DNA from 2 places in the Paenibacillus kribbensis genome. Region 2 is predicted to be linked to the other one. Evidence: a T-box and tRNA genes for the amino acid it is inferred to sense, from the RefSeq annotation. Region 2 holds a T-box; the other holds one or more tRNA genes.
What was found. A T-box is a leader RNA that pairs with one kind of tRNA and senses whether it is charged. The one in region 2 lies ahead of B4V02_RS05955 (valine--tRNA ligase), so its partner is inferred to be a tRNA-Val.
Positions count from the first base shown of each region.

Region 1: it encodes a tRNA-Val, which carries the amino acid that the T-box ahead of B4V02_RS05955 (valine--tRNA ligase) is inferred to sense. The anticodon was not compared.

Region 1 covers NZ_CP020028.1:2,087,471-2,094,093, reverse strand. Annotated here, with positions in the region: gene B4V02_RS09375 (aminotransferase class I/II-fold pyridoxal phosphate-dependent enzyme) at 1-390, shown strand, start outside; gene B4V02_RS09370 (DUF1292 domain-containing protein) at 503-808, opposite strand; gene B4V02_RS09365 (hypothetical protein) at 888-1,427, opposite strand; gene B4V02_RS09360 (MBL fold metallo-hydrolase) at 1,647-2,408, shown strand; gene B4V02_RS09355 (DUF3892 domain-containing protein) at 2,530-2,766, opposite strand; gene B4V02_RS09350 (GNAT family N-acetyltransferase) at 2,854-3,297, opposite strand; tRNA gene B4V02_RS09345 (tRNA-Val) at 3,436-3,507, shown strand; partial or broken gene B4V02_RS09340 (Rpn family recombination-promoting nuclease/putative transposase) at 3,733-4,578, opposite strand; gene nirD (nitrite reductase small subunit NirD) at 4,928-5,260, opposite strand; gene nirB (nitrite reductase large subunit NirB) at 5,274-6,623, opposite strand, start outside.
Region 2 covers NZ_CP020028.1:1,291,912-1,298,534, reverse strand. Annotated here, with positions in the region: gene B4V02_RS05955 (valine--tRNA ligase) at 1-1,247, opposite strand, end outside; T-box leader at 1,301-1,585, opposite strand; gene B4V02_RS05950 (LysM peptidoglycan-binding domain-containing protein) at 1,657-2,931, opposite strand; gene B4V02_RS05945 (RluA family pseudouridine synthase) at 3,057-3,986, opposite strand; gene hemL (glutamate-1-semialdehyde 2,1-aminomutase) at 3,983-5,287, opposite strand; gene hemB (porphobilinogen synthase) at 5,319-6,317, opposite strand; gene cobA (uroporphyrinogen-III C-methyltransferase) at 6,365-6,623, opposite strand, start outside.

The DNA of each region.
Region 1 (6,623 bases), 800 kb from region 2:
TGTCTGGTGACCCCCGGGGATACCAAAGAGGATGTTGAGATTTTATTGAAAGCTCTGCGCGAACTGGCTTCTATACATTATTCTACAGGTCAGCAGCATGAGCTGATTGTAAAAATACCTGATATCCCGCAGCTCTCCCTCATTCCGAGAGACGCTTTTTACGGAGATACGGAAGTAGTTCCATTCAAGGAATCGGCTGGTCGTATTATTGCGGAGTTTATTTATGTATATCCACCGGGTATTCCGATCTTGCTGCCGGGAGAAGTGATTTCGCAGGACAATATTGATTATATTGTCGATCATGTGGAAGTAGGCCTGCCTGTTAAAGGACCTGAGGATCGAACGGTACATCAGGTGAAGGTTATCGTCGAAACGGACGCTATTTCATAATGCCGATCTGAGAGTCCGTGCTTGCAATACATGTTGATAGTCAACAAAAAAAGCCCCCATTCGGGGGCTTTTTAATGTCTTGAAGAGCTTCTAACAGCTGCTGTATCCAATTCTATTCGTATTGGGCAACAAGCTCGCTATATGCAGCTTCTACACGTTTCCATTCATCTTCGTCCTCAATATTGTAAAGCACCATTTCTTCGTTTTCTTCTTCCATACGAAGAATAATGCCATCCGCTTCAGGATTGCCTCGCTCCAGCAGAAGGGCGTAAACGTGATCTTCTACGTCAAAGGTCTCTACCAGCACCATTTCTACATCTTTACCATTTTCATCAGTTAGCGTAAGAACCATTTCTTCATGTTCGTGGTCATGATCGTGGTTGCAGGCTTCACCGTGTTCATGTTTGTGATCACTCATGGAAATACCTACCTTCAAATTGTTTTATTTTCCCTCGTATCGTAACATGATCAAGGATGCAGGTCAATTTGGGGTATGCCTAATTTATCGCTGTAATGACTTTTTCGGACACTAATGTATAGCTGCTGTCTTTGCTTTCTTTAATATAAAAACCGACACGGTAATTCCCTGCTGTTTTGAAATCATACGTAAAGTCACTGGTACGGAACCAAAAGTTATCCTTTTGTTCTCCTTTGATATCCTGGGACTGAATATCCTTTACATTGCCCGAAGGGTCGGTGATCGCTACCTTCACTCCAGAAATATCCGTTTTCAAGGTATCAATTTGACTAAATACATTGAATTTCACCTTGTTGCCTTTATTCACGTTACCAAACACAGTATCCCCCTTGAATAGGAACATATGCACGTTAGGCTGGTCGAAAACAACTTTCCCGCCAGATGGATCAAAATTTACAATTCCGTTAAAATCGCGAATAGGCACATACGTTTTTCCATCAATGACAACCGCGCCATCCTTCGACACTTCTCCATTAATAATCAGTTGCACTTGGTCCTTGGCGGATTCCGCCGAAATGACGGTCCCTCCCATTATCGAAAAGGCCATCATTAGGGCCATCACTTTTCTGAATTTAACCACCACTTATCCCTCCATCGTTATCTGTTAAAAACCTGTCGTTGTACATTTATACCTAGCTCAGCCCCACAAGTTGCGCTGTACTCCACAAATTGTCCAAAATTTTCACATAGCCTGCCAAATCCTTTAGTTCCAGCAGTATAGATGATAAAATACGACTGTAAAAGATCCTATACACATAGCCTGGAGGGTGAGCCTAAAATGAGCCTAACGATACAAATGCTTGGGACAGGCAGTGCCTTTGCTAAGCATTATTACAACAACAACGCGCTGCTGGATAGCGGTGAAGGGAAACTGCTGATTGATTGCGGAACTACCGCTTCTCTGGCTCTGCACCAAATGGGCGTTCCTTTATCTGAAATTGACGCTATCTTAATCACCCATATTCACGCGGATCATGTCGGAGGTCTGGAGGAATTCGGCTTCCAGATGAACATTCTCCACCGTCGCAAGCCTGTACTTTATATCGCTGAACCACTAATCCATCCACTATGGGAACACACACTCAAAGGCGGTATGTCACAGCAAGGCATGATTGATAGGCTCGAAGATGTTTTTGAGGTAAATGTACTAACACCTGGTAAATCTGCTGTTTTAGTATCTGGTATCCAGGTGGAACTCATCCCTACGCAACATATTCCCGGTAAAAACAGCTACTCGCTATTCATTAATGATCGTCTTTTTTATAGTGCGGATATGATTTTTGATCCTGATTTGCTTCATCACCTGGTGTATGAGCGTGGATGTCAGAGTATTCTACATGAGGTTCAGCTGCAAGGTGCGGGAGAAGTCCATACGACACTGGACGAGCTGCTAAGCCTGCCACAACCTCTTCAAGAGCGTATTCACCTGATGCACTATAGTGATGATATGGAACAATTTCGGGAGAAGGCAGGGGTCATGTCCTTTCTGGAGCAGCAACGCAAGTATCCCCTTGCCGAACTGGAACGTGCAAAGCAATAATGCCAATTACGGCTGAAGTGAGTAACAAAAAGCCGCCAAGCCTTCCTACAAAGGATAGCTGGCGGCTTCCATATATTTTTGCGTTTGATAGTAGACTTAAGTTTTAGTGTTAAACCCCGGGTCAGAACAACGGCAGCTGATCCAGATTATTGGTAGGATCCCCATCGGCATCTCCGCGAATTCGTTTGCTTCCATCCTTTGCCTTAAACACATTTACGCCTGCAATTGAGCCTGCTTCAATCTCATTTAGTGCCTGATTGTAATCCAGAATTCGCCCGGTGGACGTCTGAAAAGACGTCAGATCGCCATCCCCGTTTTTGCGTACCGCCGTAATCTGTTCCCGTTCTGTATTTGCCATGCTGCATCGCTCCTTAGCCATAGTATAGTGGAGGAACTCTCATTAGCATGGACTCTGTACAGAATTTTATGCATCTAGCACGATCGTTTACAGCTTTTTGCGCATACGTACGTGCGGAATTCCGGCATCGTCAAAAGGTTCATCGGATATCGTCTCATACCCGAGCTTTTCATAAAACTTTTCAGCTTGGCATTGGGCATCCAGCAGTGAGTATCTTAACCCCAGCTCACGTGCGCGTTCTTCCAGTGCCAGTAGCAATACACGCCCATAACCCGCCGCACGATACTCCTTGAGCACGGCAATACGCTGCATTTTAGCAGTATCTTCTTCATAATACGTCAGTCGACCAGTAGCCACCATTTCACCATGGTCACAAATTAGCAAATGATGAACGGCATCTCCCAGCTTGTCATAATGATCAAGCTCCAGTTCAAGAGGCACCTTTTGTTCCTCGACAAACACTTTGGTACGGATCGATATCGCTTCCTGTAGCTGTTCCTCTGTCGTTACACTGATAATTTCTGCGGCCATTCTCTGCTCCCCCTATCACCAATCCAATTGACAAACCTGGTAAATTTGAATTATATATATAAATGGCGACAAAATTCAAGTATCTTTATTTTTTTGCTTTACATATATGGTTAATACATGATATTATCTAGTAACCGCAGGACGGTAGCTCAGCGGGAGAGCATTATCTTGACAGGGTAAGGGTCATGGGTTCGATCCCCATCCGTCCTATACGTCAAAAGCCTTGATGATCAAGGCTTTTTTTATTTGTTTAGGGATAAGTTAGAATGTAAAGGGGAGTAAAACGACTTTGTGGTCAAGATTTGGTCAAGAATTGTTTTTTCGGAGTGTTTGGAACGTAGGAAATCGTCTATTGTTAGAATTTACTAGTCAAAAATATACTCCTTTGAAGATAAGAAGAGCCGACCGCATTATGGTCGGCTCTTCTATATGTTCTCACTGCAACGGCTTTAATACCTTGATTTCATCTTCCGTCAAACCAGAGGCTTTAGCTATAACTGACATTTCAACACCAAGAGCAAGTAGCCTTCTTGCCACTTCTTTTTTGGCTTCTGCTGTTGCTCTTTTGGCTGCGACTTCAGCCGCTTCATACATTGATGCTTCATCATGCAGATACTTCTGACGGTCTTCATACTGTCTCCGCGCTTCCAAGTCCTGACTCAAAAACTCCAACGTATCCATTGCTTTCTTTAATACAGGTTCATTTATTGTCAGCACCTCCCATTTGGATTGATCTGCACCTTTCAGGAACAGCAGCCAATTCACAAGCCCACCTTCCTCGATGGAGACAGCTTGTTCATCTAACTTGGGCAGCTCCAGAAAGTGGATTTCAATATCGTCGATTAACGAAATTCCGGTACGATCTTCTCGCAGATGAAACACATTATGATATTGATTATTCCGTAGTAAAGCATAGTCCAGAATGTTAATGGTCACACACCGTTTTAACTGGCTATATGGCTGCCCTTCCTGTAATTGCCCAGAGTATTGTTTACTCCAATAAAAGAGAGTTTGTTTCTCGGTATCCTATTTATTGAACAATTGCATTTCGACATTGATAATTTCTCCTTCTGTAGTTCTGGCTCAAATGTCAAGAATAGATTGCTTGTCACGTGGAGAGTCCTTGTCTGTATATGGGTTCAAAAGAATAATATCACTAAGCGGCGGCTTTCCGGCTTCCGCAAACGTGCGATTCAGAAAGGCCAACAGGACATCGTGGTTCTCTTCACTCCCAAAAATACGTTTAAATAAAAAATCATTCCGTGGATTAAGCAGCTTCATGAATGATCAACTCCGTTTTCTTTATTATATCATTATCACTGTTTGTTGCGTAAGCCAAACGTAAACACTCCAACCATTCTTTACCTCCTGAAGAGAAAACATAAATAGACCAAAGTGTCATTTGGTCGGCTTACACATTTATTATTCAGATACTTATGAGAAAATTCTAATCTTCATATAAGGCTCTACCAAGCTGTTCTTAGGAAACCTTCATTCATTATACTTAGAAGATAAAAAGCCGACCTAAAAATAGGATCGGCTTTTGTGCGTATCAGCTTATCATTATAGCTGCTCCATATTATAGAAGAAATATATTTAATAAGGTATTGAAGCACTCTATAATAGAACTTTAGATTACGATATAAACAGCTCCGCTTTCACGATCAATCTCTGTCGGGAAAGTTGTCACACAACCGGTATCCGGTTCTTGCACCTGACCGCTGGACAGGTCAATTTTCCAGTCATGGAGCGGACAATGGACTGCTGAGCCACATATCATTCCTTCGGATAGGCGTCCACCTTTATGCGGACAACGGTTTTCAAGCGCACGAACGCTTCCGTCGCTCAGGCGAAATAGGGCCACCTCTATATTACGAATACGAACTGTACGGGCTCCCTGTAGATCAATATCGCTCAGATTGGCTACTCTGATTCTACTGGTTGTTGTCGTGTTGATCTCCATTTTCTTCGGCCCCCTATTCTGTTACTGAGTTTAGCTCCGGTAGCTGCACAAAGTTTTTGAGCAGCTCTTTGTCATGGATGATTTCGCGCCAAGGATCAGTCGTCGCGCTTAACGTCTCCTCAATTCTGCTCACTAGCTCCTGTCTCGTCTCCGCATTCGCAAGCGCCTGCTTGATGGCTTCCAGTCCAACACGCTCTACCCAATGCGCTGTGCGCTCGCCCCAATTGGCTTGCTCGCGGTAATACTGCAGATAGGCGCCAGTCCATTCCATGACTTCATCCTCTGTTTTCACGGTGCAAAGCAGTTCAGACGCCCGTACCTTAATGCCGCCATTACCGCCAACGTAAATCCCCCAGCCACCATCGATAGCGACGACGCCTAAATCCTTAATCGTCGCTTCGGCGCAGTTGCGCGGACAACCGGATACAGCAAGTTTAACCTTGGCCGGGGCATTCATGCGCTCAAATGCCTTTTCCAGTCGGATCCCCATTCCCATCGCATCCTGAGTGCCGAAACGGCAAAAGGTGTTGCCGACACATGTCTTAACCGTTCGCAGCGTTTTCCCGTAGGCATGCCCGGACGGCATGTCTAACTCGGACCAGATACCTGGCAAATCCTCTTTTTTCACACCTAGCAGGTCAAGACGCTGTCCGCCCGTAAATTTCACCAAAGGCACATTATATTTCTCCGCAACAGCAGCAATTTTCTTCAGATCAGCAGGTGAAGTAACTCCTCCATAAATGCGGGGCACGACAGAATAGGTGCCGTCTTTCTGGATGTTGGCATGGTATCTTTCATTCGTGAATCTGGATTCCTTCTCATCCTCGTAATCCAGAGGCCACACCATGCCCAGATAATAATTGAGGGCCGGTCGGCATTTGGTACACCCTTCAGGTTCGCTCCAGCTCAGCACGTTCATCACTTCTTTGACGCTCTTCAATCCCATTTCCCGGATGCTACCAATAATCGCTTCCCGGTCAAGCGTTGTGCAACCGCAAATGCCTTCTTTAACCAGTTCTCCTGTTTCAGCACCTGTATACAGCTGCAATAGACCCTCCACTAATGGCTTGCAGCCCCCGCATGATGCGGATGCCTTCGTGCAGGCCTTAATCTCTCCAAGGCTCCGGCAGCCAGCCGCAACTGCCTCTCCAATGTCACCCTTGGACACACCATTACATCCGCATACAATTTCATCATCAGGCATTTGTTCCAGCATGATGGAGCCATTTGCTTCTGATTGACCAGGATGAAAACCGAGCAGCAGTTCTTTCTCGCGACCAACTATCGACTCGCCACTTTTGATCAGCGAAAACAACTTGGCTCCATCAGACGTATCGCCGAACAGGACGGCTCCGATCAGTTT
Region 2 (6,623 bases):
AGCTGACGGGAAATACACCAGTCGCGCACATTTTCAATCCAGTGCAGATACGTACGCTCAAAGCGGTCTGGCACAAAATTCACACCGTTCCCAGCCTTTTGCGCTTCAATCGCCTTGGCTGCCAGGGGCTTCATTTCTACAAACCATTGTGTGGACAGATAAGGTTCTACAACTACACCTGTACGCTCGCTGTGGCCTACTTGGTGCACATGCTCTTCAATACGAATCAATACGCCCTGTTCTTTCAGATCAGCGACGATTTGCTTACGGCAATCGCTGCGATCCAGGCCCTGATATTTGCCTGCTTCGGCATTCATCGTTCCTGTTTCGTCCATGACCGTAATTTGTGGCAACTGGTGACGTTGTCCCATTTCAAAGTCGTTCGGATCATGAGCTGGTGTAATTTTAACCGCGCCGCTACCGAAATCTTTATCTACATAATCGTCCGCAATGATCGGAATTTCCCGCCCGATAATCGGAAGCACAAGTGTTTTGCCGATCATTTGCTTGTACCGTTCATCTTCCGGATGTACAGCAACAGCTGTATCGCCCAGCATCGTTTCAGGACGGGTAGTGGCAACCGTAATAAATCCGCTGCCGTCTTTCAGTGGATATTGAAGGTGATACAGATTTCCGTTCACCTCTTTGTATTCCACCTCAATGTCCGACAATGCCGTACGTGCGGCAGGGTCCCAGTTAATGATGCGTTTACCGCGATAGATGAGGCCTTTTTTGTACAGTTTTACGAATACTTCGCGCACTGCTTGGGACAGTCCCTCATCCAGCGTAAAGCGCTCACGAGAATAGTCGAGAGAAAAACCCATTTTCTCCCATTGATTATGGATGTTATCCAAATAAAGTTCCTTCCATTCCCATACCTTCTCCAAAAACTTCTCGCGGCCCAAGTCATAGCGTGTCAGACCTTCTTCGCGCAGCTTCTGCTCTACCTTGGTTTGCGTAGCAATACCCGCATGGTCTGCCCCTGGCAGCCACAAGGCATCATAGCCCTGCATCCGCTTGGTGCGGATAATAATATCCTGCAAGGTAAAATCAAGCGCATGTCCAATATGCAGCATACCCGTCACATTCGGTGGTGGAATAACGATTGTAAAAGGCTCTGCCTCTGGATGTTGTCCGGCGCGGAAATAACCCTTCTCCATCCACGTTTTATACCATTTTTTCTCTGCTGATTTCGGATCGTACGTTGTTGGCATTTCCAAGGTTGTCTTGTTGTCTTGTTCTGACATATCAGGATACCCCCATGATTTTTCAATTGGCAAATAAAAAAAGCCCTTCATCCTCAAAGGACGAAAGGCTGTTCTTTCGCGGTACCACCTTTGTTTCACCCCTCGTGTATGTATCCACTGATCCATTACACATGGTGTGACACTTTATGCAGATAACGGTTGCGGACCGGCCTTATTCTACCGTGAACCTCGTACCTTCCGTTGGAATGAAATGAGGGACCGTTCAAACAGGCGACTCCCGGGTGACTTCGGCCAGTAGCTTCCTGTGGAACCTCACAGCGCTGCAATTCCACTCTCTGAAGGGCTTGCTGCCTACTCTTCCCGATCTCAGTCTTTCAATAGCTATACCACATCATACATTTCCCTTTGACTATAGTCAACACCCGCTGCGCATTTTTCGGCGGCTGGATCAAGGGATGTACAATACCTGACCTTCTTCTACATGATGCTCCGCCAATCTGTTATACAATTGAAGCTCCCGTGAACTGAGCTGATAGCGATCAGCTATTGTTTCCAGCGTATCCTCACGCTGCACGATGCATAAGCGGACCTTGCGGAAAGGCGTTTCATCCTGTGTATGGAAAAAAAGGTTTTTCCACTTGGCATTCTCCCGCTCTTCTTCGGCTTTCTGATCCTGCGGCTGCTGCTCCAGCTCTAGCTGATGCTGGTATTCCGCTTCTTTCACCGAACGGCTCGATTGGAGCAACGACGAGTAGACAACCGTGTCCGGCTCGTCTGCTCCTTCGTCCTTTTTGCTGTTAAGCGCTACACGCATCTCCGGCTTCTCGTCGGCAATGGTGTCATGGACCGCATGGTCCACCTGTTCTGACGCTTCAGGTCTAAAATCATCCACATGGCTCGCTTCCAATTGCGGCGGCTCCAGATAGCTCCCCGGCTCTGCTGAGGAATGTGCTTCAGACTGCAAAGGATCATGCACCACATCGGAAGATACAGCAGATACCTTCGGCTCACTTCCCGTCCATGCTTCCTCCTGCTGAAATCCCCATACTTCCGGTGCAGCATGCTCGTGCTTTATCTCGGAAGGGCTATCTTCAACCGCTTTGCCCGTCCAAGGCTCATAGAATCGATCAGAGTCTACAGCTGGCTCATAAGCTTGCTGTTCCGGCGGCAGTGGCAGTTTCTGCTCCCCATAGTCCAGTGACGGCTGTTCCCAGGAAGCAAGCTCCTGTTGGGTAGAATAAATCCCTTCCTGCCGATGCTCACCATCCGTGGAAGGAGATTGCGCCGGATGATCAGGTGCATGCACTACGGTAAATTCCTCATCCAGCCAAACCGCCGTCTCTTCGGCATGCGAGCTTTCCACCCCGTGCAACGAAAGAACGCCCGTAATATTCAGACTACGCAAGGAGAGCAGATCCACATCAAAATTTTCAATCTCGACCGAAATATCTTCCAATCTTCCTACCCGGTTCATCGGAATGGTAATTTCCACAGGTATCAAATGATGAAGCTCACTCGTGGCCTCTTCAGGTGTGCGGTACACGCCCTCCAGCAGCAAATGCCCTCGCAAAGCGGCATGGTCGCCGTGGGTTACAACCTGAATGCGTGGCAGAAGCTCAATTTCCTCCAACTCAGCAATCCCGGCAGCTTCCTCCGTCAAATGAATGCGTTCATAAATATCAAAACGCAAGCCTTGCGGCTGATCATTCTGTTGTTTATTCAAGGATGGCATCCTCCTTTGGGCAGCCTCCGCACATCCTCTGACTCCTGTCAGGCGCACGGAAACTCCATATTGCAAACCGTTTCTAGGTTCAAGTATATGCGCCAAAATAGAAGGCATGCCATCTTTTATAGCTGTTTGACCAGCTTTTGCAAATCATCCGGCCAAGCATCCTCCACGGTAATCGTTTCCCCGCTGAGCGGATGACGGAAGGTCAGACGCTCTCCGTGCAGCGCCTGCCTGCCAAAATCAGTCGCCCGGCCCCCGTACAATACATCCCCGAGCAACGGGAAGCCGGCATGACTAAGATGAACGCGAATCTGATGCGTTCGTCCGGTGTCCATTGTCAGATACACGAGGCTAATCGCACTTGGACCACTTCCCCATACGTCACCAAGTTCCACATGGGTAACTGCCTTTTGCCCAGTCGGAGATACACGGCGACGCTGCTTGTGATGCCTGTCCTTGCCAATAGGCCAATCCAATGTCCGCAGCGATGAAGGCACTTCCCCCCGTACCAAAGCTACATAGCGGCGGTCGATAGCCTTGGCTCGCATTTGCTCGTCCAGCTTGAGCAACGCGAATTCGTTTTTGGCATATAGCACCGGGCCTGTCGTATCCACATCCAGACGATGCACATGTCGTACTGCTGCATGAATGCCATGGATTTCATAATAGGATGCGACAGCATGATCCAACGTCAGTGGACCATCCTTTACACCGCCGTCTGGATGGACCGCCATCCCCGCTGGTTTGTGTACGACCAGGCAAAAATCATCCTCGTACAGTATCGTCAAATCATACCAACGTGGGATGACGCCAAGGTCCATTACAGGAAAAAGGGCCAGCCGCAGCCGGTCCCCTGTATGTTCAATCCCTTTTTCGTGCCTTAGTCTGCGCCACAGCTTATCCGGCAATCCCAAATGATTCAGCAACCAGTGGTCTACAGCCTCAGCGCGATCTTCATTCTCAATGCGATTTTCACCAGCTGAAATTTCCCGTCCCGGTGTGACTTCCAGCCAAGGTCCCCTTCTTCTCCAGCTACCCTGCCAGCTCATAGACGTTTGAGCGCGCGATAGTTCGCTTCAATGGTGGCGTCAATATCCTCAACCGTATGCACACCTGATACGAACATGCCCTCGAATTGAGATGGAGCCACACTGACTCCCTCATTCACCATTTCGGTAAAATAACGGCGGAAATGATCCTGATTGCTCGTTTTAGCCGTATCAAAATTGACAACCTTCTCGTCCGTGAAAAATGGACACACCATGGAACCCACACGGTTGATCGAGACAGGAATACCGAGCTCACGCGCGTTACGTTCGAATCCGGCCTGCAGCCGTGCTGCCCGCTCTTCCAGCCGATCGTACACTTCCGGTGTCAGCAATTTAAGCGTCGAATAGCCTGCTGCCATAGCCAATGGATTTCCGCTCAGCGTACCCGCTTGATAGATTGGCCCGGAAGGCGCGATTTGCTCCAAAATGTCGCGACGTCCGCCGTAAGCACCTACAGGCAGTCCACCACCAATAACTTTGCCCAGACACGTAAGATCCGGCGTCACACCAAAGCGTCCTTGAGCGGAATGAAGTCCCACCCGGAATCCAGTCATCACTTCATCAAAAATCAGCAGACTTCCATATTGCCGGGTTACCTCACGCAAACCCTCCAAAAATCCAGGCTGTGGCGGTACAACACCCATATTGCCTGCTACCGGCTCGACAATAATTGCAGCAATCTCTTCGCCAAATTTCTCAAAAACCAGCTTCACTGAAGCCAAATCATTATAAGGAACAGTGATCGTATGTGAGGCCACGACTTCAGGTACACCCGGACTATCGGGCAGACCTAATGTCGCAACACCAGAGCCCGCTTTAATCAGCAAGCTGTCCGCATGACCGTGATAAGAGCCTTCAAATTTAAGGATTTTGCTGCGTTTCGTAAATCCGCGTGCGAGTCGTATTGCACTCATGGTCGCCTCGGTCCCCGAGCTCACCATACGAACAAGTTCCATAGAAGGAACACGCTCGCATACGAGTTTGGCCATTTCAGTTTCCGCCAACGTTGGTGCGCCGAAGCTGGTTCCTTTTACAACAGCAGCCTGTAAGGCTTTAACCACTTCGGGATGTGCATGGCCCATAATAAGCGGTCCCCATGAACATACATAGTCTATATAGGATTGACCGTCGATATCATATATACGCGATCCTTCCCCACGGTCGATATATACGGGCGTTATGCCTACGGATTTAAAAGCCCGAACCGGACTGTTTACGCCACCTGGAATATATTGTTTTGCCTCATCAAAGGCGACTTTGGAGCACGTATCCTTGCGCACCGTTCGTTGTTCGTCGATCATTCTGATCACTCCTGTCTTCTGAAAAATACGCTTATTGCTTCAACCATCTTGCCGCATCCTTGGCAGAATAGGTAATAATCATATCCGCACCCGCACGCTTCATGCTTGTCAGAATTTCCAGCACCATCGCTTTTTCATCAATCCAGCCTTGAAGAGCTGCCGCCTTGACCATTGTATATTCGCCGCTGACGTTGTAAGCCACCAAAGGCAGATCAAATTGATCCTTAATCGTACGCATCACATCCAGATAAGAAAGAGAAGGCTTCACCATCAGCATATCTGCACCCTCCAGCACGTCAGATTCCGCTTCTCGCAACGCTTCGCGTGCATTGGCAGGGTCCATCTGATACGATTTGCGGTCACCAAACTGCGGCGCAGAATTTGCGGCTTCACGGAAAGGACCGTAAAAAGCAGACGCATATTTGACGGAATACGACATAATCGGAATATGTGAAAAGCCTTCCTGATCCAATCCTTGCCGAATGGCCTGCACAAAACCGTCCATCATATTGGATGGGGCGATAATATCCGCACCTGCTTTAGCCTGGGAAACCGCTGTACGTACCAGCACCTCCAGGGATTCATCATTCAATACTTCGCCGCATACCTCGCCATCATGCTCATGCATGTGTACCATACCGCAGTGTCCATGATCCGTAAATTCGCACAAACAAGTGTCGGCTACAACCAGCAGCTCGGGATAGCGGGACTTGATCAGACGAGTAGCCTCCTGCACAATACCATCATCCACAAAAGCCGATGTTCCCAAGCTATCTTTGGTTTCTGGTATGCCAAACAAGAGCACGGCGGGAATGCCCAGCTCGCTAATTTCTTTCAGTTCTTCTTCCAGCTGATCCAGTGAAAAACGGTATACGCCTGGCATGGAGCTAATCTCCTGCTTCACCCCAGTGCCAAATGTTACGTAGATCGGTTGGATAAAATCAGCCGGATTCAATACGGTCTCACGCACCATACTGCGGATCGCAGCCGACTGGCGCAAACGACGATGTCTCGTAAAAGGTACACTCATGATTGCAAACCTCCACATTCTATACATTCATTTGGTAAAAACACAAATTATAAAGTCACAGTAGTACTTGACTGCTTCCAGTCACACAGCGATTGGACCAGACTTTCAATGGTTGCCTTCTCAGACATAAAGCTGACGGTCAAACCGGCTTGGGTAGCTGTCTCGCCGGTTAAGGGACCAATTACTGCAATCGTAACTCCCTCCAGCAGCGACACCGGATCATCGACCCCCATTTGCCTGAGCGCTTCCATAAAAAAGGTTACAGTTGAGGAACTGGTAAAGGTAATGGCATGGATGGCGCGTTCC